Linked DNA regions of Pleurocapsa sp. PCC 7327. The protein of the gene in region 2 binds, or shares a complex with, the protein of the main gene of each other region. Links are inferred from orthologs where the notes say so. Each region holds a gene or a part of one and is shown on either strand. Other genes may lie near its edges.

Region 1 (11,388 bases), 360 kb from region 2 along the record:
AATCGAACCGACAACGGAACTGTCACGATAAAGCTAGATGATGAGTGGAAGAAAAAGTTAGATAAATCGGATCGAACAACCGTGACAACTCTAACCTTTCCTTTGCTGCTCAAGTACGGATATTTTGGGGTTATGGGGGATAGGTAATTAGCCGAGATTTTCCACAATTAAATAGGTAATATCATTTTTCAAAAGTAATGGCAGAGGTAGTGCGAGCATCTTGCTCGCTCTTCGGGGTATGTCCTACGGGCTTTTCGGGGTATGTCCTACGGACTGAGAGCCTCCGGATCCGCTACACTTTCCGCACTACGTGTATTTAATTGTGCCTACCTACTTATCAATCGCGATCGCAAGTTCGTCTAATTTTTTGTTGCCAGTAGAGGCATAGCAATGCTACGATTCCACGAACTCAATGCGTTACAAGCATTTTTGAATTTGACCGTATCTTTTACTGCTTGCATTAACATCTATCATTGGGTATAGAAAAATATATACTTTTGTAAAGATATAAAGATTAATTTTTAATGAAGCGAGGAAAAAAGAAGTGTATATCGTACATATAGCCTCTGAGTGCGCCCCGGTCATCAAAGCTGGAGGTTTAGGAGACGTTGTTTACGGACTCAGCAGGGAATTAGAAATTCGGGGTCACTGTGTCGAGATTATTCTCCCCATGTACGATTGCATGAGGTACGACCAGATTTGGGGACTCCACGAAGCCTACCGGGATCTGTGGGTGCCTTGGTATGGGGGCGCTATTCACTGTACCGTATTCTGTGGCTGGGTACACGGACGGCTCTGTTTCTTTATTCAACCTCACTCTGGGGATAATTTCTTCAACCGAGGTCACTACTATGGTGCTTTGGACGATCATATGCGCTTTGCCTTCTTTAGCAAAGCTGCTCTAGAGTTTCTGTTAGTCAGCAACAAGCGTCCCGATATCATCCATTGCCATGACTGGCAAACGGGTTTAGTCCCAGTCATGCTCTTCGAGATCTATAAATGGCATGGGATGTGGAACCAACGAGTTTGCTATACCATCCATAATTTCAAGCACCAAGGTATCGCAGGTGCAGACGTTCTTTGGGCAACGGGGCTGAACAACGAACCCTATTATTTTAGTTACGATCGCTTGCGGGATAACTTTAACGATACCGCAATTAACTTCATGAAAGGCGGCATCGTCTACTCCAATTTTGTCAACACCGTTTCGCCCCACCACGCCTGGGAAGCCCGCTACAGCGAGGTTGGCTGCGGTCTGGATCATACCTTAGAAATCCACCATCATAAATTCGGCGGCATTCTCAACGGCATCGATTATAACATCTGGAATCCGGAACTAGACAACTATATTCCCTACCACTACAGCATAGATAACTTCGAGGAAAAAGCCAAGAACAAAAAAGCCCTCCGAGAAAGGCTGTTGTTGCGCGATGCCAATAAGCCGTTAGTTTGTTACATCGGTCGGCTCGACGATCAAAAAGGCGTTCATCTCGTCCATCATTCAATCTACTACTCGCTCAACAGAGGAGCGCAGTTTGTCCTCTTGGGTTCGCCTACAGAATCGGCAATTGGCTCTTGGTTCTGGCACGAAAAATGCCACCTTAACGACAACCCAGACTGTCATTTAGAACTCGGTTTTAACGAAGAACTCGCCCACTTAATCTATGCGGGGGCAGATATTATCGTCGTCCCTAGCAACTACGAACCCTGCGGACTGACGCAGATGATTGGCTTGAGGTACGGCACCGTACCGATTGTCCGGGGAGTTGGCGGTTTGCTGAATACGGTGTTTGATTATGACTATGATGAATTGCACTTGCCAGAGGAACGCAACGGTTATGTATTCTTCCAACCGGACAATCATGCTCTGGAGTCGGCTTTGGGACGGGCACTTGAGCTATGGTATACCTCTCCCAAAGAATTCCGCCAACTTGCCATGCAGGGAATGGAGTATGACTACTCCTGGAATCATCCCGGCGAGAAATATTTAGGGGTTTACGAGCATATCCGACATAAGTGATGGCCTGCTATTGTTGATAAGGGCGCATGGCAATGCGTCCTTATCTGCCCAACTCTCAAAAAGGCCTACAAGCCTAGCTGTTTTTATCTCGCAATCCCCTATCCTCTTAGGAAGAGGACAAAGAATAAATTTGTCCGTCCATCAAAAGACGGGTAATTCCTTTTGCTTGCAGATAGGCGCTAGTTTTATGAAGCATGTGACCGTCGGGAACTTTAATAACTCGTTGAGAGCGATTAGAAAAACGTCTTGCCACTCGATGATTATCAAAAACGGGAAGCGTTTTTTGCTGAAATTCTTCAGCTGGAATTTTACCGAGGTCGGCAAAATCTTTTAAGGGTCGAGTAATTAACTCAGCAGCGCGATCGATCACCAAATAACAAGTTTTTGGGAACGCAGCTGCTGATAAAGGTAACACTTGAATCTTAACTTTAGGCGAAATGGATGGGGTATAAGCTGTCTCTACTTCTTCCTCTTCCCAATCTTCGTAGTCTTCCTCTTCTAACTCGTCTTCATCTTCATCGAGACCAACTAAATCTTCTCCAATAATTTCTCCTAAAGCAACTACCTCGCCAACAGGGGCAACGGTTTCACTGTTAAAGAATTCTTCGGCTTTTGGAGTCGAAATCGTCCACTCTTGCAAAGGAGCCGCTTTATCTTCAGGGGGGAAGCTTTCCGCAACCTCTGAGCGCGGAGGAGTGGTTTTGACGGGTTCGACTGCTTTTTCTTCGCTAGCAGCGAGAGGGATTGGCTTTCCGGGCGTTCTTGCCAAGCGTTTTTGCTGGATCAGATCTTCGTATTCTGCCTCAGATAAATGACTTTTGAGGAAGCGACTGATCGTCGAGCTGCTCACCCCATAGCGATCGGCTAAGGTAGAGGTAGTCTCCTCCGTTTGCCGATAAAGCTTAAGAATTTCTTGTTTATCCTCGTCAGTCAATTTTCTGGGACTCATACGGTTTATTCGCCCTTTTAGGGATTGAGACTCTGCCTCTTTGAGCTAGTTGCGATCTGCTATGATTATTGCGATCGCAAAAAGTTTGTCAATCGGGCAAACTTTATCGATAGATTAAATTGGCCATCTATTCTAGTCTATCGCTCGCCGCCCAAAAATATAATGATAGCTTATTAGCAAATTAATCTGAATGTCTATGCCAATTGCAGAGGCTAAGCCAGCCCTATTAGTTCTTGCCGACGGAACTTCCTATCGAGGATGGTCGTTCGGCGCTACGGGAACGGCAGTCGGAGAAGTGGTATTTAACACCGGAATGACTGGCTATCAGGAAGTGTTAACCGATCCCAGCTACTGCGGTCAACTCGTTACCTTTACCTACCCGGAGTTAGGTAACGTAGGAGTCAACCCGGAAGACGAAGAATCCAATCGCCCCCATGTCAAAGCCGTCATCGCTCGCAACATCACCTATCGCCCCAGTAACTGGCGGGCAACTAAATCCTTACCAGACTATCTCGTCGAATATGATATCCCTGGGATCTACGGCGTGGATACCCGTGCCATAACGCGCAAGATTCGCTCTGTCGGCGCGATGAATGGCAGCGTTTCCTCTGAAATTCTCGACCCTCAAACGTTATTGCGCCAGGTGCAGGCGGCGCCGAGTATGGCGGGATTGAATTTGGTTAAAGAAGTTACCACTCGAGAAGTCTACGAATGGACTAACCCAACCGCTCCCTATTGGGAGTTTCGTCCCCTTAATGGCGATGGAGACAGAGAAACCCTGACGGTCGTCGCGATAGATTTCGGCATCAAACGAAATATTCTGCGCCGTTTGGCCAGTTATGGCTGTCGCGTCATCGTCGTTCCCGCCGATACAACCGTAGAAGCAATCCTCAAATACCATCCCGATGGCATTTTCCTCTCCAACGGTCCCGGAGATCCGGCAGCAAATGCCGAGGGAATTGAAACGACCAGAGCGCTTCTAGAATTAGGTATGCCTACCTTTGGCATTTGTATGGGACACCAAATTTTGGGGTTATCTCTAGGGGCAAAAACCTTTAAGCTGAAGTTTGGACATCGGGGATTGAATCAACCGGCGGGTTTGTGCCAACAGGTAGAAATTACTAGCCAAAATCATGGGTTTGCGGTTAGTGCTGATACCTTAAATCCAGAGGTAGAAATTACCCACTTGAATTTAAACGATCGCACGGTAGCGGGATTGCGCCATAAATCGTTACCTTTCTTTTCGGTGCAGTATCATCCAGAAGCCAGTCCCGGTCCCCACGACGCTGACTATTTATTCGAGCAGTTTGTAAAATTAATGAAAGAGAAACGCGCTAGGAGCGGCGATCGGTAGAGACGCGAGCGGCAGGCAGTAATCTCTCTATCGAGAGAGGTCGTGCGGGATTAATGACTGATTAGCGATTTTTACCGCGCCGTCCCCGCTAAATTCAAAATTTAGAATTGATAACTGAGAATTCAGACTGCGCTATACTATAGCATTGACCTGTTAACCCTATGATTACTAAGGAGGGAAGCTATTCCTGAGCAACTAAACTTGACCGTCAGTTTGAGAGGAACTCGTGAAGTCAAGGACAACTACCAAATCTTTCGTCTGACTGGTTTGTTAGATGCTTTTTCCGAACCGACTTTTCGGAAAGTCCTCAGCACTTATATCGATGAAGGTCCCAAGAATGTTATCTTAGTCCTCTCGCAAATCGACTTCATCGACAGTTCTGGTTTGGGCGCTCTCGTTCAGCTCGTCAAGCAAGCAAAAACGGGAGGAGGCAGCCTGCAAATCGTTACCAATCCCCGCGTTACCCAGACGGTGAAACTCGTTCGTCTCGAAAATTTTCTCTCTCTTCAACCTTCGGTAGAGGCAGCGATCGCTAATGTCACAAAATAGCTACCCTAGAAAAAGAAGGAGTCGCGACGATCGGCAATCTCCTAATGTCCTCGCGGGCAGGAAGTTGAAGAGTCATGAAAAAAATCGAGGTCAACGATAGGGGTGGACGTACAGCAGTCAAAGTGGAATCCAGCTAATCTCGTGTTCGTCCCTGGGGCAGATGTTGGCTGTGAAATTGCCTGTACCGATGTCGATCGCGCGTATCTAATCGGTCAATTGTCGCCAGCATCGCTAGCTTACATTGGGGATGCAGTCTACGAATTGTACGTGCGAACTCGCTATCTGCTGCCTCCAAAACGGTTATCCGATTACCACGATCGTGTGGTTGCTCAAGTTCGAGCAGAAAGCCAAGCAGCTTGTTTGCGCGTGCTAGAATCTTATCTCACTGACGAGGAACGGGAAATATTAAGGCGCGGGCGTAATGCTGCGACGGGAAAACCTCGCCGTTTATCGCCCGAACTCCATCAACAAGCAACGAGTTTAGAAACTTTGATTGGATATCTTTATCTTCAGAATCCCCAACGTTTAAATGAATTATTAGAACACCTTAATTTAGAGTAGATTTCTCAAAAAAAATTATTATTTCTTAACAAAAAAAATGGCTCAAAAGAAACGCCAATCGCGGGAGACTGACCCAAAAAAACGTCGAATCATTCCCGCTAAAGGTCGCACGGACAATTTTCCAGCCAGTCGCAAGCACCTGCCAACCCCTCAAGTCGTCGAAGAAGAGGCTAGCGATCTCGTCTACGGTCGCCATCCCGTCATAGCAGCTTTAGAGAGCGATCGCCAGCTCAATCGTATTTGGATTGTTCCCAAATTGCGTTATGATTCTCGTTTTCTCTCGCTTCTTCAAGATGCCAAAGCCAAGGGAACCGTTATTGATGAAGTTGACTCTTACCGCCTCGATCGAATTACCCATGGAGCCAATCATCAGGGCATAGCGGCTCAAATCGCTCCCCATGCCTATATCGAACTAGCCGATTTAATCGAACGAGCCAAAGCCACTACTCCAGAATCCGTCATCGTTATTGCCGACGGAATTACCGATCCCCACAACTTGGGAGCAATTATTCGCACGGCAGAAGCCTTCGGAGCGCAGGGACTCATCATTCCCCAACGACGAGCGGCGGGGATCACTTCTACAGTCATGAAAGTAGCGGCTGGTGCTCTGGAACACTTCCCCGTCGCCAGAGTGGTTAATCTGACTCGTGCCCTGGAAGAGTTAAAACAGTCAGGGTTTTGGATCTATGGCACTGCGGCGGGATCTGGTAAACCACTGCACAGTATTAAATGGCACGGGGCTATAGGATTAGTTATCGGATCGGAAGGAGAAGGATTGAGTTTGCTGACGCAACGCTCCTGCGACGAGCTAGTCACGATTCCTTTAGCGGGGAAAACGCCTAGTTTGAATGCTTCTGTATCAGCCGCGATCGCTCTTTACGAGATTTATCGCCAGCGCTGGTCAGATAAAGTTTATTTATCAAAGCCCGAATCTGTTTCTTCAGATACTTCCCAAAATAGAGACGAGGAAGTATAACAAATAAAGACACTCGATAACAAAATATAAAGATTTGTTAAAAAATAAGATATAAAGGTAACAAAAAAATTTGAACAAAGCCAAACTGGGAAAGGTAATGAAAGAACTTTTGCTTTGGATACTAAATCTTTTGGGGTTAGCCTACTGGATAGAAATCGTCACCGATTACCCCAAATGTACCTACTATTTCGGTCCCTTTATGAGTTACGAAGAGGCTCGCATGGCTCAAGGGGGATATATCGAAGACTTGCAACAAGAAAGAGCGCAGGGAATAGCAGTCATTATCAAGCGAACCAAGCCAGTCACTCTGACAATTTTTGATGAACAAGAAGACATGAAGCTGTCAAAGAGAGTGATGAGCTTTGGTAGCTCGGTTTCTTAAATCTGTTTGAGTTAATAAGCTAGCCCCATAGTTCAACTCCGAATGGATGTCGAAACAAGTAGCTCTCATTAAAACGAGATCGGGAGGAGACGAATCGTACCGCCCTAGTTTTCGTCATCCACGCCAACAAAAATTTCGCCTTTACTGCCTTTACTATTGTTACGTTCGCGAATTGCAAGAACCTTCTACCTTGAAGCCATCAATACTTGCTAAACGCTTTGGCGTATCCGACAAAACTATCTGGGGCTTGCCGTTTTCGTTTTCTGCGATCGCGCCGATTTGCCAAATAATACTGCTAAAAAGTCCTTGATTACCGGGATCGGAAGTTGATGCGATCTAAAGTCGGTTCTCGCGATCGCTCTCCATAGCACTAATTAGACGAACTTCAGAATTAGTTGGAGTAGGATTAGTAAAGGTCACTTTCTCAATCGAACCAATCTTTTTAATGCTTCTTTTCATTAGCTAAGCTTTTTTGCCTAGAAATTCAACTAATGGTTTGAAAACGGCTACCAATTCAGCCCGACTGACTGCCAAACAGGGAAAAGAGCGATCGCCATAATTGTGACCCACTTTGAGAGGAAATATCGGTTGTGCAGCTAGCGAGACAAACACGCCGCCTGCTGCCTGTACTATGACCCACGCAGCGGCAATATCCCAAATTTTAGGCGTTGCTTCGACTCCGCCAAGGGCAGCTCCAGATGCCACGAGAAGTAAATTATAACTTGCTACTCCGATGGTGCGAATTTTGCAGGGAAACGGGCGCTTAAGAACGTCGGTACTGCGAGCGCAGATGCTAAAAAGATGATTTTTACTGGGATTGTCGGGGCTAGTGTGAATCGGTTCGCCATTCATATACGCCCCAGTCGGACCAGTTAGTCCCGACTCTCCATACCAATAGCCATAGAAAGACTGATTTAGCTGCGGCAGGTGGACAAAACCAAAAACAGGCGTTCCTCGATAAAGCAATCCCAGAGAAATGCCCCAAATCGGAATTCCTCGCGTAAAGTTGGTCGTGCCGTCGATGGGATCGACGATCCAGCACCAATCGTTAGCCGGAAAAACATGTTCGGTTTCTTCGGTGAGAACGCCATGGTCGGGGAATACAGTTGCGATCGCGTCTCGAATCTCTTTATCTGCCCATTTATCTGCCTGCGTCACCAACGTCCCGTCTTCCTTGCGAGTTGGCTGCAATTTGCCGAAATCGACAATTAACTGATTGCCGATATTTTTCGCCGTGGTTTGGGCAAACTCTAAAACCTGCGTCCAAAAATCTTGCATTAGTATTCAGGAAATAAAATTTAGGTTTTTGAGAATAGAGTCTCATTCTATACACAGTCATGTAATTCTGCGACTGCTTATTGCTTTGGAACAACCCATAAATAAATGGTAGTACCACCTACCTGCATGGTACGCTGGGGTTTCCAGTTGCCCATGTCGAAGGAGTGAGACACGATCCGAGTGCCTGGTCTGAGTTCCTGCAACAGCTTAGGACGAAGTTTTAAGTTGACTTCCGGTAGCAGGTAAAGCGTGACTACCGTTGCTTGGCGCAGGTCGGTTTTAAATAGGTCTTGCTGGATAAATCGCACTCGATCTGTTACTCCTGCCTTTTGAGCGTTGGCGTTAGACTCTTGAATGCGTTCTGGATCGATGTCTACACCGACACCGCGCGCGCCATATTTTTGCGCGGCAGTAATCGGAATTCGTCCATCTCCGCTGCCAAGGTCATAAACCACATCATTTTTATTGACTTGGGCGAGTTCCAGCATTGCCTCCACGACTGGCTGCGAGGTTGGGACATAAGGTACGTCTCTTGGGCGTTCTTGGGGGGTTGTTGTCGGGGCAGGGTTTTGTGCCTGTGCTTCTGAATCGCGCTTTTGCGCGTATTCAGTAATTGCTAAGCTGACAATACTAAGCCCTATAATCAGTAAAGTTGAGATTTTTTGGAAATACACGATTTTGTTCTCCTTGTCTCGATAGTCCGAAGGTATAAACGCTACAGGCAAATCCCAGCAGGGGAATAAAACCTGTTGGAATTATCCTAATCCCTATATTCGACATCAAAATAAAACCGCGATCGCGTGGCTTGAATCAACTAACCAATAAGACGAGCCGCTATCATTTTCTGCGATCGGAAATTATCCACCAGGAAATTAATTTTCGGCTCATATAGAAAGTCCATTTGCATCGATTAGGCTATAAAATTTGGAGTCGGTTTAAACCGACTTAATATGTGAGACGGAGAATTTATTCTCCGGCGGACTTGCTAAGAAATTGGGGAGGTGCGATCGCGATTGTTGCCCGTAACCCGCTAGGAAATTAATTTCCTGGCTAACAGATAAAGCCCATTTTAATGGACTAGCCTATGCAATTTAGAGTCGGTTGCAACGGGAAAATAATCCTTCCAGTGACATTTTCTGAGAACGAGCTGGCAAAACCAATCATGGAGCTAAGCGGATTCGAACCGCTGACCCCTGCAATGCCATTGCAGTGCTCTACCAACTGAGCTATAACCCCTTAAAGTGCATTTTCTATCTTGCCTTAATTTTTTTTATTTTGTCAAGAGTTAATTAATTAACTTTTAGTAATAAAATTAATTAAGAAAAATAAAGTATCGGTCAGCCGAAATTAGATCAAATAGCTCAAGCAATGACCCATCAGGAAATAAACGACTAACATCGCCGCAGCAGCGAGGGCAACCAGAGTTCCAGCTAGCATGAGGGAAAATTCTTGCTGCTCGAACGCTTCTTGCATAAGATGAAGCGACCAAGCCACCAAAGCCACATCAAATATGAGAATAGGAATCAACATATTTTAAAAAATGTTAACTTTAATCTATTCTAATACATATTTTTAAGGTGGATAATCTTGGCTGCTCCAACCTTAAGATTATCTCAATACTTTTCTTACAGTGCCCGCGTTAGGACTTGGCGTTCTTGCAGGTAGGTTTTTACTTGGGGGATAGTTAATTGTCCGTAATGCAGCAGGGAAGCCAATAGCGCTGCTTCTGCCCCTCCTTCGGTGAGGGCTTCATAGATGTGTTGGCAGTTGCCAGCCCCTCCAGAAGCAATGACGGGAATTTCTACTCGTTCGGCAATGGTGCGAGTTAACGCTAAGTCATATCCTGCCTGGGTTCCGTCGGCATCCATGCTAGTAACTAGCAACTCTCCCGCGCCTCGTTTTTGGGCTTCTTTTGCCCAGGCGATCGCATCGATCCCCGTATTTTCCCGGCCGCCGCGCACGTAAACATCCCAGCCCGGATTGCTAGGATCGTTGCGCCGTCTAGCATCGATCGCAATTACAATACACTGTTTGCCAAAGCGATCGCTAGCTTCGTCGATCAAATCTGGGTTGCGTAATGCTGCCGAATTAATGCTAACTTTATCTGCCCCCGCTCTTAACAAATTTTTAATCATTTCTAAGGATTGGATGCCTCCGCCAACGGTTAGAGGAATAAAAACTTGTTCCGCCGTCCGGTAAACGACATCGATAATGATGTCGCGATCTTCGTGGGTTGCTGTAATATCGAGGAAGACCAGTTCGTCTGCACCTGCATCGTTGTAGATTTTAGCAAGTTCTACTGGGTCGCCAGCGTCTTTGAGATCGACAAAATTCACGCCTTTGACGACGCGACCCGCTTTTACATCCAAACAAGGCAAAATTCTCTTGGCAAGCATCAGTTAAATCAGTTATCGGTAAACAGTTATCAGTTATCAGTGTAAGTGTTCCTCTGATGTTGCAAAAAATGTCCCACTAGATATAAAGAACCGCATAAAATAACCAAGCGATTGGGATGAGTGTGAATAGCAGTCTCTAAAGCGAGAAAAAGATCGAGAAAGGTTTGAATGCTTGCTAATCCCGGACAAATTTTTGCTGCTAGCGTTGCCAGATCTTTTGGATCGGCGGTACTATGGTCGGGAACGGGGACGAGATATAAATGTTCGCCCGATCGCAGCAAGGCTTTAAAAATCTCGTCGTGTTCTTTAGTAGAGAGAATGCCCATCACCCAAACGACAGTTTTTTTTAGGGTATCGACATATTGACGCAAAGCTTTGGCGGCGGCGGGGTTATGTGCCCCATCGATCAGGAGGGGATAATGATTCCAGGTCGTCCATTGCATGCGTCCCAACCAGCGAGTTTTTGCCATTCCAGTTTGAATTGCTTCTAAGGGAATCTGCCAACCTTGTTGCTGGAGAATTTGCAAAGACGCGATCGCGATGGCAGAATTCATTAATTGAATGTCTCCCAATAAAGGCAAAGGATATTCAATCTCTCCATATTTGGCCCAATCTTCTTTGAGTTTTTCCGCTGGTTCTACCCAAACGGCGGGACAATTTAACTGTTGGATTCGTGCACAAATAACTGCTTTTGCTTCGCCTGGAAGGTTACCAATGACGGCGGGACGATTGGGTTTGAGGATGCCTGCCTTTTCGCCTGCGATATCTGCAAGGGTTGGACCGAGAACTTGCCAGTGTTCGCGACTGATAGAAGTGATGACGCTAACCAGAGGGCGATCGCAAACATTTGTTGCATCCAATCGTCCGCCCAATCCCACTTCTATAACGGCAATATCTACCCGCGATCGGGCAAAATATAACCA
Region 2 (15,873 bases):
ACCAATATAATTAACGTCGATAGCAAAAAACAACCTAACAGCTCAAGGTCTGACAAGCTAAAAACAACAAGCCACTATATCAGAGGAGCCGTCTGTTCGATGGACTATTTGGACAAAGTGTTGGAAAAGCTGAAAGAGTGGGCGCGTAAGCTCATCGAAACCCTTCTCGGTCCCGAACCCGAACCAGAACCAGAGCTGATTCCCATTCCAGTTAACGATCCTCAGCGTCGCCAACACCGATAATCCTCCTAGTGTCTTCCGATAGTTTGCATCAACTATGTATTTTGGTTCTCCACGGTCCTAATCTAAATCTATTAGGGCATAGAGAACCAAAATTTTATGGAACCGTCACCCTAGATGATATTAATCGTCTTCTGGTAGAGGAGGCAAAAGTATTAGGAGCCACAATATCTTGCCTACAATCAAACCACGAAGGCGTTTTAGTTGACGAAATCCATCGCGCTTTAGGAAAGCACGAAGGCATTTTAATTAATGCAGGAGCTTATACTCATACGAGTATAGCCATTCGAGATGCTCTCTCAGCCGTTGAGATTCCTACGGTTGAAGTTCATCTGAGCAATATTTATCAGCGCGAAGATTTTCGCCATCATTCTTACATTGCGCCAGTAGCAATCGGTCAAATTAGTGGATTCGGAGCAGAAAGCTATCGTCTCGGACTGCAAGCTTTGATTCGCTACATTAGAAAATCAAAGAGTGAAGGATAGAAAAATAATAATATGCTACGATCGCGATGGTTCGAGGTTTCAGCGCAAATTTAAATTGCCACTAATGTCGATCTCGTCGTCGCCTAGAAAAGCTGACAAAATGCGATCGCTCTCACATTAGTTTTGAGTAAGAGCGATCGCACAATCTCATCTCGTTCCGACTAAAGGTTGAGATGCTTCGATTGGTTTTCGGATCGATCGCCCCGATATCAACTCTACTACATCCATTCCATTGCCAATCACGCCCGGAACGCTAGGATAGCCAGCACTTGCGCCGACTAAGAAGAGATTCGGCAATTCGGTTCTATATCCTAAACGGTTTAAGCCAACTTGTTTGGGAATGAGGTTCGCACCGTAAATATTGCCCTGCGGTTGTCCCAAATAGAACTCAGTAGTCGTAGGCGTGCCATAGAGTTTCATGCGGGTGTGAGCATTCACATCGGGAATCAAATCCTGCACGCTGACCATCGTCTGCTTATAAACTTCCCGTTTCTTGGCTTTGTATGCCTTGGGATCGGTTGTGTGCAAATGTGCAAAGGGTTCGTAGGAACAGATGGTGACGATCTCCAGAACATGATGCCCCTCTGGTGCCATGCCGGGTTCGCTGGATTTCATAGTCGGACAGGACAAGAAAATCCAGGGATGACTGAGGTCGCCCTCTAGCTGACGCTGGTAAGCCTCGTTCAAGTTGCTATTTGGATAGTACCAGACATTCCAGTTCCCGATACCATAGCGCTGCGGATCAAAACTGCTGTCCAATCCCAGGTAAATGTTGAATGCGCTGGCTGAATATTGGTAACTGGTCAGACGTTGATACTCTTGTACGCTCAAGGCATCCCTGTCATGCATTAGCTGAACCGTCAATTTAGGGTCTAGATCGCTGATATAGGCTTTGCTTGCCCGATAAGTTTCGCCACCTGCCGTCACGCTTTGGACGAGATGATTTTCTACTTGGATATGTTCCACGGGGGTTGAAAGCTTGACAACGCTGCCTCCAGCAACAATCGCTTCTACAATAGTGTCAACAAAGTGCTTAAAGTGATGTTGGGGATAGTAAGCCCCTTCGGAATAGTCCCAAACCAGCGAGGTATGAGTAATTAATGCAATGTCTTTGGGGGGCAATCCATAATCGCCACTCTGTCCTGCTAATATGGCTTGCAGTTTGGGCGACAGTCCGACGCGATCGTAGAGATCTTGCAATGTCCAATGACTCTTGATAAAGAGATTCCAGTATTTTGGCAGCTTTAACCAATCCGTCCACTTGCGATCGAACCAGCGAACTTCCTGTTGCAAGTCGTGCATTTCTTGATGGAGGTGCTTGATTTCATCGCAGTAGCGATTGATGGCAACTGCTTCTTCCGGAAACGTAGCTAGCAAACGATCGCGCAGGTTTTCCCAACCTAGAGGAATCTTAAACTCGGTTTCCGGTGTAATGACGCGATCGATGCAGTCCGGAGCGAGACTGCTAAAAGAAACATCGCGATCGATGTAGTTGAGAAATTGAGAAATCGTCTGACCGGAACCGCATTGCGAAATGTAGTGTACGTCCGCACAAAAGCTATACTCGCCATAGTCGAAAGTGTGGCAACACCCACCTGGCAGATAATGCTTTTCTAGAACTACAACCCGATGTCCCTGCCGAGTCAGGCAAGCTGCTGCCGAAAGTCCGCCTAATCCCGCGCCCAGAATGACATAATCAAAGGTTTCCATCTCAGATTTCCTCCATCTGCACGTCCATACAAGAATCTGGTAATTGAGAACTCTGCTGTGAAGGTTATAAAAGATCGATCGGAGAATAGTAGAGAGTAAAGATTGAGTCTTAATCGAGAGTTAGATCGACAATTGAATATTGACTGATGTGAATTAATTAAGTCGAAGCGATCGAGATTTTTTTGCTTATATAATTTAGCTTATCAAGTAACAAAACCTATATTTAATTAAGTTGAACAATCTTTGTATTTCTCAACCTAAAGTTACCTTCTCTAAGCGAGTAAATTCCCGCTTGAGGGGGAAATAATCTAAAAGACACTTTTTTCGAGCGATCGCTTTTACTACCATCTTGAGCCGATCGCGCTGACATCGTATACTTATCCCCTGGAACTCTATAGGCAGCTTAAGATGACTAATCCCGATCGACCTGCTTCTGAGCTGGCATTTTCCCAATTCAATCCGTCTGAATGGGTGATAGATGGTAATGAAAGTATTGCACTATCGATTCATATTAAGGGCGATCGCCTTTTTAAAGAAGACTCCCCCTACCAAACGGTAGAAGTATTCGATACTTACGGGAATGGAAAAATGCTGACCATCGATCGCATGGTCATGTGCACCGAAGCAGATGAAGCATCCTATCATGAGATGATTGCTCATGTACCAATGCAAACTCATCCCAGTGTTAAGGACGTGCTGGTCATTGGTGCCGGCGACGGGGGAACGATTCGCGAACTGGTTCGCTATCCGGGGATCGAGCGGGTGACAATGGTAGAAATCGATGAAGCTGTCGTGCGAGCTTCCAAACAATTCTTACCGACAATTTCGTCTGCGTTTAACCATCCAAAATTGAATTTATTAATTGACGACGGGATTAAATTTGTCAAAGAAGCTGCTGATGCTTCCTACGACTTGGTTATAATCGACTCTTCAGATCCGGTAGGACCATCGGAAGGACTCTTTACAAAGTCGTTTTATGAGGATGTCTATCGCTGTTTGCGTACTGGTGGGGTAGTAACGGTACAGAGTGAGTCGCCATCCTATAATCCCAAAGCATTTATCGAACTCAATCAATGCCTCAAGCAAGTTTTTGGCAGCGATCGCGTACATTGTTATTTAGTATTTATTCCCATGTATCCAACGGGAATGTGGAGTTTGACCTACTGTTCCAAGCAGGGACCGCATCCAATCGAAAATTTTGATTACAACAAAGCCAAACAATTTGCTAAAGAGCACGACCTGCGCTACTACAATGCAGATATTCACAAAGCAGCATTTTGCCTGCCAACTTATGTTCAGAAAATGATAAATGGGTAATACAGAAAAAAGCAGAGCTAAAACTCTGCTTTAGTTTGCCTTGGATACCGAAGCTCTCTTATGTCTTTCTGAAGCCATTTTGTCTTTCTCCCATAAGCGCTCGATGTAAGTTCGAGTAGCCTATGCAGCGCGGCGAGTAATCAATCCCCAAATGAAAATCAGCAATATCGCTCCAAGAACGGCAAAAATAATGCCGCCAATCGATAAAGTTCCTGTTGCGGCGGCGGCAGCGCCAGGACTTCCCAATAAAACTTGACCTAAATAGCCGCCGACTAGAGCGCCCAAAATTCCTAACACGATAGTGGCTATAATTCCGCCGCCTTGATGTCCGGGGTAGATTAGTTTTGCTAGTGCTCCAGCAATCAGACCTAAAACTAACCAGGCAATAATATTCATCCTTTTTTCTCCTTGAACTGAGTTATTATCTCTGGATTAACATTTTTAAATTTATCGAAATTGCTGAGTTCTTTTCTTCTATCAAATTGGATAAAAAAAATGAAATCTATCTGTCTCTAGGGTGACAGGTTGTCTCAAAAGTATAGAATGTCGTGTTGAGCATAGCGATCGAAAGCAAAAATTTGAATTATATCTTCTGACAGAAGCTTACCCTATCAAAAGGATATTATTTTGGAGATAGCAATGAATTTGTATTGTTATTAACTAAAGTTTTTTCCAATATTCTTGCTCGTTAAATGAGAGGTGTAAAGATGAATGCCGATCCACTCAAACTAAATCTAGAACTGACTTTAGAGCAACAATTTCAAATGAGACTTATGGAACAATCTGCACAGGAAATGAGCCGCGAACAAGCAATTTCACTGTTACTTGAAACAGCCCGATTGTTGATGATGAAAGATAATGCAATTAGATTGCTAGTCAAACAGATTATTTAATTAATGGCTTTGCAAGCGATCGCCTAAATTCTCTTCTTAAAAATCTTAGCATCTATCTACAGGATGATTTAGCTTCGAGCTAGATTCTAACTATATCTCTAATAATCTTTGAGTTTATGTAGCTACTACTATTGCTTTTGGAACTACTACAATCCATGACTTATTTGATTGATTGTAGCAATTGTTTTTGACAATAACCACAAGCGATATCAAGGATTATTTCGCGAGAAAGATGTAAATTTTCATAGAAAATCATAGATTTAAGATTACGAGGATCGATTTATTTCTTGTCGTTCCCAGTCACGACAAACCTTTCGGACTGGTGACGATTAAAGCGATGGCAAGCAGAATGCCGTGGAAAGAAATTACACTGCCTTCGATAACTTAGAGGATCTGTTTTTTCTCTGACTTGTCATTGCAGTCTAAATCAATAAAAAGGTACGCCAATGACAACAACTAATCCAACTCGCGGACAACTGGAGAGAACGCTCAGCCAGCGCATTCAATCCTTCTATCGCAACCAACTCGGACATCAACCGACTAAGGTAACCTGTCAGTTATTCGAGCAGAAATTAGTCATCATTATCGAAGACTCCTTGACTCCTGCCGAGCAGCTTTTAGCTCAAGAAGGTCAAGAAGAATTGGCAGAACAGATCCACTCCACTTTAGATGAGGTCACTAAACCCCAAATAAAAGAGTTGCTCGAAGAGGTTATGAAGGTTGAAGTTATTGACTTGCTTAGCGACGCTACTCTAGAAACGAGTCGTACGGGAATAATTGCTGTCCTTGCTGCTAACCCGCAAGTTCGCAACCCAGAGACTATTCCTGGAGTGAGATCGAGAAGACCGTCTGCCAGAAGTAACGATGTTGCATGAGAGCATATTTTACGAAGTAAGAGAAGATTCCGCCATCAAAAGGCGGAGGATCTCCTACTCCGGAAGCAAACACATCCGCTCCTCCGCCTCAGCAGCAACTGCCATCGCAGGGAGTCGATCGAGGTAGCGACTGAGAATTGCTTCTAAATCCTCAAACAGATAAGGTTTGCTGAGATATGCGTCGCAACCGACATTGAGGATTTTCTCTCGTTCTCTCGGCAAAGCTAATTGCGTGACTGCGATGAGGGGAATGCGAGCGGTCAAACCGTTATTTTTAAGAAGACGAACTAGCTCGAAGCCGTCTAACTTTGGTAAAACCATTTCCAGAACAATCAGATCGGGCGGGTTTTCTCTAGCTAAAGAGAGAGCTTCTCTGCTACTTGTCGCTCTCAATAAGGTGCAGTTAAACTGCTCGACTACGTACTTAACTAGCAACAGGTTATCTTCATCCCCATCTACAGCAAGAACCAAGGGCGTTTTTTCAACACTCGCTTCAAAACGATCCACAAAACCGTTTAAATCCATCTTCTGTCCCCTCAAAAAAATTCAACGAGTCGGACGAAGCATACTCTGAGTGGCTTAACACATGGCACTTGAGCTAGAGCTGGTTCGTATCCCTATTTCCAAGTCAATAAGCCTTACCAGTTTGCTCTGTTGATGGGGGAAACTTCGCCTTTTGATGGCGGAATCTCCTTCCACTTCGTGAAGAAAAGGCAATTTGAGTTGGAGATGAAACACTTTTTGCTACACTAATTCTAGAAAAATTTAAGATTTTGTCAATCATGGAAAAACTCATCCGCTTGGATGAGTCTGACTTGAAAAGTCAATACAATTTTCATTTCTATTTCTCCTTCGGTGGCGATCGCTCGCCCAATGCATCGGTGCAATTCTACTTCGATCGCGATCGCTGCTTTTTAGATAGAGAGACAATTAAACACGAGGGCGTGTTTTTCATTAACTGGTTTGCTCTGGAGTTAAATCCAACACGCCCGTTACAAATCTTAACATAATGCTCGTTTCATTAACGAGTCACAAGCGAGTTAATGAAAGGGAGTTGTTTGCGAAATGGAAAATATATTCTGGGCGGAAAATAGATATGCGAATTCTTTTAGTCGATGACGAGGCGGAACTGACCGATCCTCTCACTCAAGTGCTATCCCGCGAAGGTTACGAGGTAGATGTAGCCGATAACGGGATAGCGGGGACGGAGTTGGCGCTGCAAAAAGAGTACGATCTAATCGTTCTCGACTGGATGTTGCCCTACAAATCGGGGATAGAGATTTGTCGAGAATTGCGATCGCGCACAAAAACAACGCCAGTCCTGTTTCTCACTGCCAAAGATACGGTTGACGATCGCGTGATCGGGTTAGACGTGGGCGCAGATGACTATCTCGTCAAACCCTTTGAGTTGCGGGAATTGCTAGCGCGAGTCCGTGCCTTGTTGCGCCGTTCGTCTGCCTTCGATGCGAGTGTAACCGAAACCGAAGCGCGAATCAAAGTTGCCGATCTCGAACTCGATAGTGAAAATCAGGTTGCTTACCGTCAGGGACGGGCAATTCATCTTTCAGAAAAAGAAATTAAGCTGCTGCATTTTTTTATGTGTCACCCCGGTCAATTATTGACCCACGAGCAAATTTATCAATACTTGTGGATGGAGAAAGAACAACCCAATAGCAATGTTTTGGCGGCACTCATTCGCTTGCTGCGCCGCAAAATTGAAGCGGATGGAGAATCGCCTTTGATTCATACGGTTTATGGCAAAGGCTATCGTTTCGGAGAACCAAGCCAGGAAATTACGCGATCGCGTAGTTAGGCGTTACTTGTGCGACAAAATTAGACAGGATTTTCAGCCCGTTATCTGAAGATTTTTCTGGGTGAAACTGCACTGCTACTAGATTATCGCGAGCGATCGCAGCCGTAACCGTTTGAGAACCATGGGTTACCATTGCCGCACGCACGTCGGGATCGATGGGATCGACGTAATAAGAATGGACGAAATAGACGTAGGGATTTTCGGGTAAACCTTGCCAGACGGGATGGTTGGGTTGGGTTAATTGCAAGCGATTCCAACCCATATGGGGAATGGTCAATCCGGGTTCGGAACGAAAGCGGCGCACCATGCCCCCAATAATGCCCAATCCGGATTCTGTTCCTTCCTCCGAACCGTCGAAGAGGATTTGCAGTCCCAAGCAGATCCCTAAAAATGGCTTTCCGCCGGCGATCGCAGCTTTAATCGGTTCTTCCAAATGGCGCGATCGCAAATGTTGCACTGCCGGATCGAATGCCCCTACTCCGGGTAATACTAAAGCATCTGCTCGTTCGATATCTTTGGGAGAACCGGTAACTTTGGGAGTTGCCCCTGCTTTTTCTAAGCCTTTGCAAGCCGAGTGCAGGTTTCCCATGTCGTAGTCAATTACAGCAATTAGAGCCATTGAAAATTTTGGGGTCTAAATTGGAAAATATCCTCGTCTTCATCCATCCTATTCCAAGTTGCTGCGATGGCAAAAAAAATCCTACTTACTTCCTTTCAAACTTGGCTTCCCCATCATGTTTCTAATTCCTCTGACGATTTATTGGCACAGATTCAAGCAGAGGAATTTCTTTTGGCTTCTCTAACTTTTTTAAGGCAATTACCCGTCGATATTGCCCTCGCCAGTCAAAAAGCGATCGCGACGATTCAAACCCTACAACCGGATGCCGTCATTTGTTGCGGAATGGCAGAGTCTCGCGATCGGCTTACCATTGAATCTAATGCTAGTTGGAGCCAGGAACAGATTTACACTTCCGTTAACCTAGAGCAATTAATTGCCAAATTATCCCATACAAAAATCAGCCACGAGGCAGGTAAATTTGTCTGCGAAGGATTGTACTATCAAGTTTTAAGGTATCTCAAACAGTTTCGCCCCCAAAGTCACTGTCTTTTCATTCACGTTCCCGTCCTCACCGAGATTAATTTGCCTGAAATTTTGGCAGATTTTCGCTTAATTCTCGAAGAGATGGGGGCTTGAATTCTAGAGTTTCAATGAGTCAAAATTCTAAAATCGATCGCCAAAGAGAACATCAAGCCAACGAACGCACATTTCTAGCATGGCTGCGTACTTCGATCGCGCTAATTGGATTCGGATTTGCCATTGCCCGATTCGGCCTCTTCTTGCGCCAACTCAACCTCGCCGTAACTCGCCAGCAAGCGCCAACTCGTTCGCTATTTAGTTCGGAAGTTTTAGGAGTCAGCTTAGTTGTCTTGGGAATTGTGACGATCGCTTGGGCAGCTTGGCGTTATAATCGAGTTTTTTGGCAAATCGAGCGCGGTGACTACCGAAGCGATCGCTTTATGGTCTGGGTTATAACCGTAATAGTGACGCTCTTGGGAATGTTGAGTCTTCCCTTACTGCTTTGGCGCGATCGCCAGACGCAACCGACTACACCTGACTCGGATCGATTGCAGCTGCAAAACTCGCGATCGCTTCTCAAACGATATCGTTCGAGAAAATCTATAATTTTGCAGACCAAGCTTGGTAAATTTGATTGCTGGACTCTATAACTATGACTTAAAATTAAGAGCCTTCATAATAATTCCGCAAGCGATTCGAGTCTAGGAGATAGGTAATGAGAAAGCTTTACTTCTTAGTTCCCGGAACTGGCGGCAAATTTGCCTGCGGCGGTCTTTGGGCAGAATTAAAAATTCTCAATCTGGCGAAACGAATTTGCGATGCTGAAGCAGTTACTTATCGTCAAAGGGAAAAAGATACCCTTTTTCTTGACGATTTGTTGAAAGAGAAAAATTTAGATCGTGTCATATTCGTGATTAGTTGGGGATTTGACGTTGCCAAACTCGCCGCCAAGTTAAAAAACTGTAATGTGGTCTATCATGCCCACAGTGCGGGTTATCGATTTACCCTGCCTTCTACCATTCCAATTATTACCGTTAGCCGCAATACTCTCGGATATTGGGGACAAAAATCTCCTCATTCTCCGATCTATTATTTACCCAATCAAATCTCCGATGAATTTAGCAATTTAAATTGCGATCGCGATATCGATGTTTTGGTGCAAACTCGAAAATCTTCTGAGTATTTACTTAATGAATTAATTCCTGCATTGCAGAAACAATGTAACGTCCGAGTTATTGATTCTTATGTAGAAGATTTACCCGGATTATTTAATCGAGCGAAGGTTTATCTTTACGACTCTGCTGAATATTGGGCGCTACAGGGAGTCAGCGAAGGATTTGGCTTACAACCGCTAGAAGCACTTGCCTGTGGTTGTCAGGTTTTCTCTAGCGTCAACGGCGGACTGTCTGATTATTTAGACCCTGGTTTTAATTGCTATAAAATTGCCGGATACTCAAAAGAATACGATTTCGATCGCATCTTAAGAGTTATTAATTGTCCAGTTTTGCCTGCTTTATCTGAAGAGTTTCTTGCCGAGTATCGAAGTGAGAATGTTCTTAAGCGTTTAACGATAATTTTGCAGGAAATTAATGAGTTTTTCGATTATAAAAAATACTGTTCTTCTCAGATTGCAAATTTGACAACGATGCAGATTTTTAAATTGAAGGCGCAAAAGATATTAACAAAAATCAGGAAGAATATTTAGCTAATTCAATCCAATTTTGAATGCCTTTCTTGGTCGGCTGTCCTGTAGGAGTAAATGTCCAAATATCTCGTTTGTGTTGCGAGCCATAACTAATGTGAATCGGTCTATCTCGACCATAAAAATATAGAGAATCAAAAGGTAACTTTTGAGATAAAATCCAGTCAACTAGGGAATCGCTAGGAAACTCTGCGATCGCAAAATCGCAAGCAGCCCCTAATCGCTTACAGTAATAATTTCCCTGACGATTTCTCTCATGACTCACATGTTGATCTCTAGCGGGATCTATGCGACCATTTTTGATTCCCGTTACTGGATCTTTTTTCTCTAAAAAACGCTTTAGATCGGGCGAACAAAATCCGTAAGTTAATTGAAATCGATCCCGTCCAAAATAATCGATAACTGGATCGATAATAAATTGATTGAGGTCTTTTATAGCAGCAATTGTTTCTAAATTTTTAGGAAAAGGATCGATATTTGCCGTATATTTTTTATAAGTATTAGTACAAGTGCAAAATTCTTCTAAAGTTAGATATTTCCCAAGTTTAGTTGCTTTCATTAGCGATTTTTTAGAAAAGAATTGAATTAACGCGATCGCCTGTTTCCTCAACCTTTTAGCCAGCTAATTTTTTCAGAAAAATATAACAATCCTAAATAATTTATAAGATGGAATAGATTGCAAAATCTCCTTGGCTTTTTGATCTGGAGGGGCGCTTCGCCTATTGCTTGCGCCTTACTGTATTTGAGCATCTCGCTCACACTATTTTTCACAATTCATTCAAAGCTAATCGCTTAACTGACAGCGATTATCTGACTCATCTGAGATTATCTGACTCATCTGACGCTGTAACTGGCTTAACCACAACCTTGCCATCTTCAACAACCGTACAATTCTCAGTTTTATTTTTACAAAGGGTGGCTGGAGCGTCGTCAGATCGATTTACCTTAGAAATATCTCGCTCCCGTTGTTGGTTGAGAACAACAACGCTAGGAGCAGCATTAGGAGATGACATTTGAAAGATTCCAAACCCTACAGTAATTATAATTGTTGTAAGATTTCTCGCCGTAAGAATTACTATATATATTATCTCACGAGAATCGTTACCAAAAAAATAATCGAACCGATGGTTTAGTTAAAGTCTCTACCAAAAGGTAGACGCAAAAGTAGAGGAATATTTTTTTAGGATAGAATAGCTAGAAAAACCTGCGTTTGTAGCTTTTACATAAAAGTAGGCGGGAATATCAAAACCGAGCGAATTGTTAAATGGCTAATGTAGAGCATCTTTCTCGAATTCAGCAGGATACAAAGAGATGGCTGGAATGGAGCAATAATAACCAAAAGATTTCTCTCGATCCTGAAACAGCGGCTCATTTAAATGGAGCTAAGCTATATGAAATCGAACTAACAAGCGATCGCTTGAGTCAAAATAATCTTCAAAATGCCGAACTGAGCAATGCTAATTTAGTAGGAGTCAATCTCAGCGGAGTCGATCTCAGCGATGCTAATTTGATCGCCGCCAATTTGAGCGAAGCCAATTTGAGCGGTGCCGATTTGAGTCATGCCAATCTAATTGGAACTGTATTGAAAAAAGCCAATCTAAGGAGAGCCGATCTCAGCGCCGCCAAACTCATCAGAAGCAATCTCAGCGAAGCCAACTTGGTAGATGCAAATTTGAATGAAGCCGATCTCAGTCAATCTAATCTCTACGAAGCCGAAGCGATCGGTGCGTATCTCTACCGAGCGACTTTGTATAAAGCTAAACTTGTTGAAGCTCACTTAAGCAAAGTTTACCTCGTTGGTGCCGATTTGAGGGAAGCTCATCTCTATCGCACCGATCTGCGATATGCTCACCTCACTAAAGCGAATCTAGGCGGCGCTCATTTGCTAGAAGCTAACTTAAGCGGAGCTAATCTTCGGAAAGCTAATCTACGAGGTGCTAATCTGCAAGGAGCCGATCTCAGATGTGCTAATCTCCACCAAGCAGATTTAAGAGGTGCTAATCTTCAGGGAGCGTTATTCGAGTGAACTACCCGACGCTGACCTTCGGTACAGAACGGCTTCCGAACTCACGGGAGACTGCCTTAGAACTGAGATCTTGCACCTTTGGCATCAACGCCTAGAACTAAGGTTCTAGGCTCAAAGCTCAACTCGATTAAAATCGACTGAAATTCCTATCGAGTCTTCTTTAATTTATGTAGTGCGAGATTTATGTAGTGCGAGCGGGACGCTCGCTTTTCAAGACACGAAACGCTCCTCTAGAGCGAGGTACAAGCACCTTGCTCGTGACCAAGACGGCTTCGTGTCTTGGCGATCCGGCACCCAGCGTTGCCCTCAGCGAAGCGCGAAGGGGATCGCGAAGAATTTAAAATACTACATTTATACTACATCAAACACTATCGGTCACGCTACTGAAATTAAACGCCTTCACCTTGACTCCAGGAACGACCGTACTATCAAATCGCTGCACGCTGCTGATGGCTTCGATATCTCGCAGCATATCGGGCAAACACTGATTAAAGCGAAGATTTTTGATGGGGTAAGCAATTTGACCGTCTTCAATCCAAAACGTCCCGTCTCGCGTCATTCCCGTCACTTCCAGGGTACGAGGATTGACGTAGCGCACGTACCAAGAGCGACTAACTAAGATTCCTCGTTCGGTTTGGGAAATTAAATCGGAAAGACTTTGCTCGGAACCCGTCATGACGATAGGCGACATAACTCCTGTGGGCTGCTTTCCTTTTTCCTGCGCCCAGTAACGACTGTAGGCAAGGGTTTGAGGAATTCCATCTTTGACGATTTCTAGATAGCCATTGCTTAAGCCATCGTCAAAAAATGTCCCGGATTGCAGTAAGGGATGAGCGGGATGGCGCTGTACTTGCACTAGAGGACTAAACATCGCTTCGCCAACGCGATTGCCGATAGGATGTCCTGCTTCGTCGGTACGAGACATAAAAGAACGCCCTTCATCGGCTGCCCTTGCATCCAAATTCCAAATGACCCAGGGGAGTAAGCCGAAAAAAGCCGCCGCATCGAAGACGACGGGATAAACTCCTGGCTGAATTTCGCGAGGATTGCAGGAAGCGATCGCTCTTTGGATGACTTGTTCGGTTATGTCTTCTATGGGCAACTGCGCGATCGCAAAGGCTGTCTGATTGCCCCAACTCGAACCGTTCTTCAGACGCGCCGTGACGCTGAAATCTGCCTCGGTTGTGCGATTATAGGCCCGCAATCCCAATGAATTACCGATCGCTCGTACCGATGCCTCTGTACTGAGCGTTCCAGAACTGTCTGCATTTGCTTGGCGGCAGAGAGAGCAGACTTGTTTGACGATTTCTCCCCTCTCCAGAGGAGAAAGGATTGCTGTCTCCAGATCGAAAGCAGGAGAACGCTTTTCGTAGGTTTGGGGTTCTAGTAAAGGCATCCATTCTGGGTCTTCTGGCGCAATGCGAGCGAGATCTTGAGAACGCCGAATGGTTTGTGCGATCGCGTCTGCATCGAGTTCTGTTGTAGATGCAGAGGCACTGCGCTTGCCAAAATAGCTAGTTACAGTGAGACTGAAGCGATTTTTGCCGATATTCTGGCTAATTTGATTTTCTGAGAAGCGGCTGAGGGAAGATTCGCTGGAACTGAGACTGACGAAGACTCCTTCTGCCTCGGATTGTTTGATGACCGATTCAATTAAGGAAGTGGCTTCATCTTCGCTCAAAAGCGTCGGAACTTTGGCAGTTTCGGAGTGAATGCTAAACATGTGTTCTGGGATTGAGGAGGATAATTTATCCCTTATCGTAGCAAGAGCGATTCGTTCTCATCAGATATTACCCCTTTTTCTCCTTGGCGATCGCGGCTTCTCTGTCGGTCAGTAAGATTAAGATAGATAAATAAACTGTTAATACTTCTACACAAGATAACAATTAAAACATGGGCATCGATCGCAGCGAATACCGTCAGCGTCGGGAACAATTAATGGAGAAGATAGGCAATGGTACAGCAATCTTTCGCAGCGCTCCTACCGCCGTGATGCACAACGATGTAGAATACATCTATCGCCAGGATAGCGATTTTTTTTATCTGACAGGGTTTAACGAACCAGATGCAGTAGCAGTCATTGCCCCTCACCATCCAGAGCACCGCTTTATTCTCTTCGTACAACCCAAAGATCCAGCCCTAGAAACCTGGACGGGCTATCGTTATGGTGTAGAGGGGGCAAAAGCGATCTTCGGCGCAGATGAAGCGTATTCGATTGCCGAACTCGATGAAAAATTACCTCAGTATTTAGAAAAAGCCGACCGGATCTATTATCATCTGGGACGCGATCGCGTTTTTAATGAAAAAATCCTCTCCCACTGGCAGAGATTGATTGCCACCTATCCCAAACGGGGAATGGGACCAGTCGCGATCGAAGATACCAACCTCATCTTACATCCCATGCGACAAATCAAGAGTCCTGCCGAATTAGAAATGCTTCGCAAAGCGACGGCCATTTCTGCCGCCGCACACAATCGTGCCAGAGAATTTGCCAAAATCGGGCATTACGAATATCAGATCCAGGCAGAAATCGAGCATACTTTCCGACTCGAAGGAGGGATTGGTCCGGCTTATCCTTCTATCGTTGCATCGGGTGCTAATGCCTGCATTTTGCACTACATTGAGAATAATTGCCAACTGCAAGACAACGATTTGTTGCTCATCGATGCTGGATGTTCTTACGGTTATTACAATGGCGATATTACTCGAACTTTCCCCGTCAACGGCAAATTTACCTCAGAACAAAGAATTTTATATGAAATCGTTCTAGAGGCACAATTAAAAGCCATTGAAGCCGTTCAACCCGGAAAACCCTACAACAACTTTCACGATACAGCAGTGCGCGTCCTGGTAGAGGGATTGATGGATTTAGGACTGCTGGTAGGAGACATTGAAGAAATTATCAAAGAGGAGAAATATAAGCCGTTTTACATGCACCGTACCGGACATTGGCTGGGGTTGGACGTACATGATGTAGGCTTATACAAGTGTGGGGAAGAAACTTGGCAAACCCTACAACCCGGTCATGTATTAACGGTAGAACCGGGACTTTATATTGCCCCAGATATCAAACCCGCAGAAGGCCAACCAGAAGTTCCCGAAAAATGGCGAGGAATTGGCATTCGCATCGAAGATGATGTTTTAGTCACCGCTGATGGACGGGAGGTTCTGACGGCTGCCGTACCTAAAACAATCGATGAGATTGAAAGATAGTATTTCTTAGATCGCGTATTGGATTTAGCAGACTTATCATTATTAGCTGGATTCGTGCGCGATCGCTTTTTATTTTTGTTTTTATAATTTTCATTTATTGATATTTTTTTATAAAATAAAGCTTGCTTATAAACAATTCAAGTTCATAGGTAGCAGACTATTATTATAGGAAGCTAATTCTGTCGCGATCGCTACTTTTAAGATTAGAGCAAGAAAATTTAAATAATAATGATCGACAATCCGCTACGTGTTTTATTAATTATCGAACAATGTAATCCGGACTGCCCGTCGGTTCCTTTAGTCGGATATAATTTTTATAAAGAAATTGCTAAATTATTTGATGTCACGCTGGTCACTCACGAACGAAATCAAATAGCTCTTCAAAAAAGACTAAGCCACGACAAAATTATTTATATTTCAGAAAGTAACTTTAGCAAACGATACTATCAATTAGTAGCAGGATTGACAACATTTCAAGGAAGAAAAAATTGGCCTTTGTATAATGCCTTGTGCTATCCCAT

The links.
Region 1: the proteins of hisH (region 2) and hisF are in contact, whole or in part, in a crystal structure (PDB 6RU0), measured with the Thermotoga maritima proteins. The link is inferred for Pleurocapsa sp. PCC 7327 from one-to-one orthologs. Residues at the interface, in WP_004080484.1 of Thermotoga maritima: Asn15, Arg18, Arg22, Arg117, Leu118, Pro119, His120, Met121, Gly122, Trp123, Asn124, Asn134, Gly135, Tyr136, Tyr138, Val140, Tyr158, Glu180, Lys181, Ser182, Ser183, Lys184, Ile185; in WP_004080486.1 of Thermotoga maritima: Met1, Leu2, Ala3, Arg5, Ser40, Glu41, Asp45, Glu46, Ala70, Glu71, Ile73, Asp74, Ile75, Pro76, Phe77, Asp98, Lys99, Ser122, Gln123, Glu161, Thr195, Leu196, Asn247, Arg249, Glu251.

The regions. Positions count from the first base shown.
Region 1 is NC_019689.1:3,161,352-3,172,739, forward strand. What follows is about bases 8,581-11,388. They hold hisF (imidazole glycerol phosphate synthase subunit HisF), read right to left. Parts: upstream 10,466-11,388; coding sequence 9,695-10,465; downstream 8,581-9,694. Other genes in these bases: PLE7327_RS14215 (cyclopropane-fatty-acyl-phospholipid synthase family protein), read right to left, coding at 8,581-8,698; PLE7327_RS14225 (hypothetical protein), read right to left, coding at 9,417-9,599; PLE7327_RS14235 (folylpolyglutamate synthase/dihydrofolate synthase family protein), read right to left, coding at 10,495-11,388. Outside these bases: PLE7327_RS14165 (sulfotransferase), read left to right, coding at 1-147; glycogen synthase GlgA, read left to right, coding at 545-2,020; PLE7327_RS14175 (helix-turn-helix domain-containing protein), read right to left, coding at 2,127-2,969; carA (glutamine-hydrolyzing carbamoyl-phosphate synthase small subunit), read left to right, coding at 3,166-4,323; PLE7327_RS14185 (STAS domain-containing protein), read left to right, coding at 4,525-4,872; PLE7327_RS14190 (ribonuclease III domain-containing protein), read left to right, coding at 5,047-5,433; 23S rRNA (guanosine(2251)-2'-O)-methyltransferase RlmB, read left to right, coding at 5,471-6,409; PLE7327_RS14200 (DUF1816 domain-containing protein), read left to right, coding at 6,507-6,791; PLE7327_RS14205 (hypothetical protein), read left to right, coding at 6,838-7,101; PLE7327_RS26170 (hypothetical protein), read right to left, coding at 7,128-7,250; PLE7327_RS14210 (inositol monophosphatase family protein), read right to left, coding at 7,254-8,069; more of PLE7327_RS14215, read right to left, coding at 8,147-8,580.
Region 2 is NC_019689.1:2,805,674-2,821,546, reverse strand. What follows is about bases 6,134-9,034. They hold hisH (imidazole glycerol phosphate synthase subunit HisH), read right to left. Parts: upstream 7,953-9,034; coding sequence 7,314-7,952; downstream 6,134-7,313. Other genes in these bases: PLE7327_RS12475 (YidH family protein), read left to right, coding at 8,543-9,034; PLE7327_RS12480 (pyroglutamyl-peptidase I), read left to right, coding at 8,019-8,528; rppA (two-component system response regulator RppA), read left to right, coding at 6,617-7,333; PLE7327_RS12495 (hypothetical protein), read left to right, coding at 6,303-6,530. Outside these bases: PLE7327_RS24870 (hypothetical protein), read left to right, coding at 100-243; aroQ (type II 3-dehydroquinate dehydratase), read left to right, coding at 252-725; PLE7327_RS12525 (NAD(P)/FAD-dependent oxidoreductase), read right to left, coding at 873-2,435; speE (polyamine aminopropyltransferase), read left to right, coding at 2,844-3,752; PLE7327_RS12515 (GlsB/YeaQ/YmgE family stress response membrane protein), read right to left, coding at 3,873-4,148; PLE7327_RS12510 (NblA/ycf18 family protein), read left to right, coding at 4,460-4,645; PLE7327_RS12505 (DUF2294 domain-containing protein), read left to right, coding at 5,092-5,520; PLE7327_RS12500 (response regulator), read right to left, coding at 5,575-6,045; more of PLE7327_RS12475, read left to right, coding at 9,035-9,061; PLE7327_RS12470 (glycosyltransferase), read left to right, coding at 9,127-10,116; PLE7327_RS12465 (hypothetical protein), read right to left, coding at 10,100-10,672; PLE7327_RS23440 (hypothetical protein), read right to left, coding at 10,929-11,126; PLE7327_RS12460 (pentapeptide repeat-containing protein), read left to right, coding at 11,378-12,139; PLE7327_RS12455 (TldD/PmbA family protein), read right to left, coding at 12,501-13,862; PLE7327_RS12450 (aminopeptidase P N-terminal domain-containing protein), read left to right, coding at 14,033-15,352; PLE7327_RS12445 (glycosyltransferase family 4 protein), read left to right, coding at 15,581-15,873. UniProt on the Escherichia coli protein: IGPS catalyzes the conversion of PRFAR and glutamine to IGP, AICAR and glutamate. The HisH subunit catalyzes the hydrolysis of glutamine to glutamate and ammonia as part of the synthesis of IGP and AICAR.